DNA from 2 places in the Clostridium sp. FP1 genome. Region 2 is predicted to be linked to the other one. Evidence: riboswitches for the same ligand, from Rfam matches in the RefSeq annotation. Region 2 holds a riboswitch; the other holds the start of a gene.
The links. Region 2 has a riboswitch for glycine ahead of G9F70_RS21155 (GrdX family protein). Riboswitches for the same ligand answer to the same signal wherever they lie in the genome.
Positions count from the first base shown of each region.

Region 1: linked by a shared signal. The riboswitch ahead of G9F70_RS19930 (APC family permease) and the one ahead of G9F70_RS21155 (GrdX family protein) in region 2 are both predicted to bind glycine.

Region 1 is NZ_JAAMNJ020000001.1:4,139,485-4,142,702, reverse strand. Features, by position in the region: gene G9F70_RS19930 (APC family permease) at 335-1,672, opposite strand; glycine riboswitch at 1,829-1,926, opposite strand; gene G9F70_RS19925 (hypothetical protein) at 2,378-3,218, shown strand, end outside.
Region 2 is NZ_JAAMNJ020000001.1:4,441,824-4,445,041, forward strand. Features, by position in the region: gene G9F70_RS21140 (glycine/sarcosine/betaine reductase component B subunit) at 1-80, opposite strand, end outside; gene G9F70_RS21145 (thioredoxin family protein) at 157-486, opposite strand; gene trxB (thioredoxin-disulfide reductase) at 586-1,512, opposite strand; gene G9F70_RS21155 (GrdX family protein) at 1,541-1,918, opposite strand; glycine riboswitch at 2,094-2,237, opposite strand; gene G9F70_RS21160 (tRNA (cytidine(34)-2'-O)-methyltransferase) at 2,623-3,090, opposite strand.

The sequences.
Region 1 (3,218 bases), 300 kb from region 2:
AAATCCCCTAGCGCTCACACTCAGCGTCCTGCTTCGGGTTCGCTAGCCTGCACTTCCTGTGCAGGCTCACGGAAACTTTATATTCGCAAAAGAAGAATTTCTAAATGGAATTTCAATAGTTTTTTCGTTTCTTATTGCAAGTCATTTTGGAGAAATTTCATACTTACTATTTATCTACTATTTTAAGCGTACAGCTGACAGACATAACTATAACGAAAGAAGCACAGGAATTAACCTGTGCTTCTTTCGTTATAGTTATTATCAATCCATTAGACCGTTAGGAAAAGTATATATTATGTAAATTGCAATTGTAATAATATATACTTTTCTGTTTTTATTTCTTTTTCTTAATATACCAATATACAGGCAATCCAATTAAAGTTATTGCAAGTCCTATAAGTGCGTTTGAAGTATCAGTCATAAGCGTACTTACTAGGATATATATACCTCCGATAATTCCGATGAGTGGAATTATTGGATATAGTGGTACTTTATAAGGTCTATCTAAATCTTTATGTTTTGTTCTTAATATAAATATACCAGCTACCGCCATTGTGAAGAAAATCCATAAAACAAAGGTTACAAGGTTAGTTAATTTATCAAAAGAACCGCTAAATACATATAAGCAAGCAATTACTACTTCGAATACAAAAGCGTTTAATGGAGTTTGATACTTTTCATTAACTTTTCCGAGGAATTTATCAAAAGGTAAGAGTTTATCCTGCGCCATTGCAAAAGGTATTCTAACTCCTGTCATTAGGTAACCATTTAATGTTCCAAAGATTGAAATTAATATACCTGCAGCGATAAATAAGGAACCAGATTTTCCGAATAAAACTGTTGCAGCATCAGAAGCCACTTTATTAGAACTTATAACAGCTGTTATAGGAACTATGTTTATAATTGCTAAATTAAATAGTACATACACTATTATAATAACCACTAACCCAAAAATTATTGATTTTGGTATGTCTTTTTTAGGGTTTTTAAGTTCTCCTGCTATATTACCTACACCTACCCAGCCATCATAAGCCCATAGTGTTCCAAGCATAGCGGCTCCAAATCCAGCACCAGCGGCTGCATTCCCTACAGGTAAAGAAAAACTGTGAGCTGTTCCTTTTATAAGGCCTAAAGCAATAATAATAAAAATTGGAATTAATTTTGCAATAGTTGCAACAAACTGAATTTTACTACCAAGTTTTGTTGATATAACGTTTGCAGTTGTAATAATAAATAACATTAATATTGCAAATAGTTTTTGTTGTATTGAATTCATAGGTACAAAATTAGTTGCTTGAGTTGCCAGGACTATTGCGAGTGCAGCAGCTGCTCCAGGTACATAAATAACAGTTTGTACCCAACCAAATAAAAATGCGACTTTTTCTCCATAAAGTTCTTTGAGATATATAAATACACCTCCGGTTTTTGGAATAGCTGCTGCTATTTCAGCTATAGTAAGAGCGGAAGCCATAGTTATAATACCACCGGCTACCCAAGCAAGTATTCCCAGGGTTGGAGAGCCCGCGTTTTTAAAGACAATGGAAGGTTTAAAGAAAATTCCTGAACCTATAACCATACCTATAACTAGAGTAATGGCTTCTAGTAAACCGATTTCTTTCTTTAGTGTTTTTGGTGAATTATTGATAGAATTTAGTTTTTTTGATGTTTCCAAAATAAATCATCCTCTCTTTTGTTAGCCTTGGAGTAATAGAAAATTGGTATTAATTAAAGACTTCAGAAGATTATTAATTAGTATGCTAGGCTTTCCTTCAAAAAAGTCATTAAAATATATAAAAACAGGGAGTAAAAGGGCGAGAAAAACAATGCCTTTTTACTCCCTGTCCTTTTATCTGAAAGTTTCATTAGATGATCATCTAAGTTGCTCCGTTGATGCCACATTTAAGTAGTCTCTCCAGGGGTATGTCAAATTATTGTACAAGGCGTAGTAAAACAGTAATTAGTCTGTTTTTTAGATGCCTAATACCTGAAAGTTTCAAAATAAACCACAAGCATAGATTTATTTCTTTCTTCTACGGTTACCCAATGCGGATATCTCCAATAATTATCATCCATAAATATAAATTTTATTATTTCTATATTATTTTAATAGGAAATTAAAATTTAGTCAACAAGATTTTTTTAGAATATTATTCTTTAAAAAGGAATCCTTTAGACTATTGGTTTTATAGTTTAAAGGTGTAAAATATAAATGTCCTAAAGCATACAATTTAAAATATTTTCTACAGCAGTATTTGAAAATTTGCAGTAAAATTTGAAGCGTTTTTTTTGTATGCGTCGTCTAATAAGTGAAAGAGTATAAATTTGTATGGGACATTAATAGATTTTATATTTAAATTACAATGTTGGAGGGATTATTATGAAATTCACAAAGAAAACAATAGCCATATTAACTTTAGGGGTGTTTATAAGTGGGAATTCTATGTTAGCATCTGCGAATACTATGAGCAGTCTGAAGAATGATACTAGCTTAAAGATTCAAGCAGTTAGTGAGAAGAATTCACAAAGTGAGAAGAAACCACAAATATTTTTCACAAGCACAGAGGGGATAGTTTCAGATGTACAAGCATCTGAAAGTAAATCTCGATTTACTATAAAAAATAATAAATCAAATAATGATAAGATTATACTAAATGTAAATGATGCTACTGAGATAATAAGTGCAATAGATGGTAAAAAATTAAGTTTAACGGACATTAAAGATGGAGTAAAAGTTAAAGTTTATTATGGACCTGCTGTTACTGCCAGCATACCACCAATGAGTACTGCTAATATGATAATAGTAGAGCAAGGTGAGGAAGAGTCTGGATCATGCAATTATGGAATAATTACTGATGTTTCTTTAATGAAAGAAAATAAAGAAATCACGGCACTTATGAAGGGTGAAATAGATACTAATCTTATCATAAGTGAAAAAACAGAAGTTGTAGATAGTAAAACTGGTAAAGTGGTAAGCTATAAAGATATCAAAAAAGGAACTAGAGTTATAGCATATTATAATATTACTACTATGAGCATGCCACCTATAGCAACTCCTAAAAAAGTTGTTATACTGTCTAACCAAAAGGATAAAGAATTAAGTGCTACAGCTACTGGATTGATTAGTGATATCAATATTCTCGAAGGGAGCAAAAATGAGATTATGGTATTGGTTAAGGGAGAAAAATCTAAAGATAATATTTATGCTGACATAAACTTTA
Region 2 (3,218 bases):
TAAAGAATTCCACCCTCAACCTTTGTTTCTGGTCCAAACTGAATATCTTTAATAAATATGTTTCCTATTTCTAGACGCAAAACAATCACCTCCTATGATATTAAGTATATATATCTAATAGCTTATAGCTTTTTTACTATAAGCTTTAGTACCAAATTATAATGTATTATAATAATCTTTTATAAAGTTTTCTACATCATCTAATGAAGAAATTTTATCTGGTGTTATTGTAGCTGCTTTTTCTCCACCCTTATATAAAATCATTGTTGGAAGTCCTAAAACTCTTTGAGCTATAGCTGTTCTCCTTGCTCCACCAATGTTTAAAGAAGCGAATTTAATTTTATCTGAAAATTTTTCTTCTAGGGCATGAACTCCTGGCATAAGTTCTATGCAGATTTCACATTTATCTCCCCAAAAATCTACAAATACTGGTTTTTCAGATTGTAATACTTCTGCTTCAAAATTTTCTTTATTTAATTCTACCATTACTAATGACCTCCTAAAATTTTAATTGTAATTGTTTCATATATATATATTTAAAAGAATTATGCCTTTTATTTAAAAGGATAATACCCTTTATATAAGCTAATTAAATTTATCTTCAATGTAATGTTCAGCATGAGTCGCTGCTATTGCACCATCTGCCGCTGCTGTAATTACTTGTCTTAATAATTTTTCTCTTATGTCTCCCGCTGCATATACCCCTGGTATATTAGTTCTCATCTCTTCATCAGTAATAACGTCGCCTCTCTCCGTCATATTAATCATACCTTTAAACAATTCTGAAATTGGAAGATATCCTACAAATACAAAACATCCATCTACTTTTAAATCACTGAGTTCTCCAGTTTTAACATTTTTTAAAACTAAACCTTCTAAAATTTCTTCGCCCTTAGCTTCCTGCACTACTGTATCCCAAATAAACTTAATTTTTGGGTTTTTAAAAGCTTTTTCTTGAAGTGACTTAGCACCACGAAGTTCATCTCTTCTGTGTATTACTGTAACACTTTCACCAAATTTAGCTAAGTATATAGCTTCAGACAACGCTGAATCTCCGCCTCCTAGCACTGCAATATCTAAATCTGTAAAAAAGTCAGCATCGCAAGTTGCACAATAAGAAACACCTTTTCCTCTTAGTTCAATTTCATTTTTAAATCCACCAAGTCTTGGGTATGCTCCTGTAGCAATTATAATTGTTTTGGCTTTATAAGTTTCTTTATTACACTTGATTACTTTAATATCTCCTTCAAGTTCAACTTCAACAACTTCTTCTTTAACAAATTGTGTTCCAAATTCTTCTGCTTGCTGCTTCATTCTTTTACTTAATGTTGTCCCTGTACATTCTTCAATGGAACCTGGGTAATTATCTAATTCATCTGTTGTAGTCGCTTGTCCACCAAATTTTGCTCTTTCTATTATTAAAGTATCCATTCTTGATCTTGATGCATAAAGTCCAGCAGATAATCCGGCAGGACCTCCACCAATAATTATAGTATCATAAATATGTTCCATAGCTATATCCTCCTTATTTTTCATATGTCTAATTTATTGCATGATCTATTAAATCAAAATCTATAAGTTGAAAATCCAACAATATCTTTTCATTCCACTGAGGCGTTTTAAAATCTTTTAAGAATTTCTCTGTGGTCATAATGCTCTCTTCTATTATAGATAACGATTGCAAGTCAACTCCACTTAATTTTTCTTTTGATATACAAATAGTTCTATAAGGCGTTTCATTCGGCTTTATACTGCTCATTAAAGGATGGGTTAATAATTTATGACCTACATGGATATTATCCCTAACTTTTCTCAAAATATCCATCATGGTTCCTTGAATAAATACTACCTTATATTTAATCTCAAATTTTTCTTTTGACATTGGATTATTTGTTACAATAATTAATGGTTCTATCAATTAATGCCCTCCTTATAGTTCTCTAGGATAAAACAACTGTTAATTGTTATCCCACCCACATAAAACACATTTTAGCACAACAAAAAAGACAGATATAAAAGCCCCTTGTGCCCTTATACTCTGTCTTTTAACCTGAGAGGTTTACTCCGTCGGTGCCATTCGCTTTCCAGAGGTATGTCCATTTTCGGTACCTTTTGCCTGAGAGATTCATGTTGCATAGGCTGCAATACTTACTCCTTCGGCTATCTTAAAAGGGTTAATTTTTTACATTAAAAAATTTATCCCGTGATAATTTAAGATCATCTCCCTAAAACATCATCCATTTCAATATTAAATTATTTCTGTAAATCTATCACATATTTACAGTATACACTATTTTTTTCACATTAACCATAATGTTTAGAATATTAACTATTTTAATTATCTATAGTTGTGATTTATATATCAAATAGTTTGTTATTTTTTTATCATTTGCAAAGCAGATTAAATATCTTTGTGAAACCGATTAAATAATACTATAATTTCATTTAATTAAATATATATATACATTTTTTAGTCTCATAACTCTTTATTGTTATAGTTTTAACCTTATCCATTTTATCCCTCCTTGCTTCCCTATGGGATGATATAACAATTATTAATTACTAAATACTCTAGCATATAAAAAAAATAACTAGTATATATACTAGTTATTTTAGGCTTCCTTATTTCATCTCGGGAAACCCAACTTGCCTAAGAGCTTCATATGTTGTAATAGCAACAGTATTAGAAAGATTGAGGGACCTAGTAGTTGTATTTATCATAGGTACTCGTATACACCTTTCAGGGTCACTATTCCGAACACTATCTGGAAGTCCTGATGACTCACGCCCGAATATTATAAAATCACCTTTTTTATATTCTACTTCTGAATATAATTTTGAAGCCTTTGTTGTAGAATAGTAGAAGGTTGCATCTTTATATTTTTCCCTAAGTGCCTCATATGAATCATGTATCTCAAGGTCTAAAAACGGCCAGTAATCGAGTCCTGCTCTCTTAAGTTGTTTTTCATCTAAACTAAATCCTAATGGTTTTATAAGATGAAGTTTGCAGTCAGTAAGCACGCAAGTTCTTCCAATATTCCCAGTATTCTGCGGTATTTCCGGTTGAAATAAAACTATATTTAAATTCATAAATTACTCCTCCTTGCACTTCTAAGCAGTACAACATTATTATTAATAATTTTGCTCCAATGACATAAGTATATACTGTCATATTACCTTACTTATAATTATTAGTAAAGACATAGGCCACTATTAGC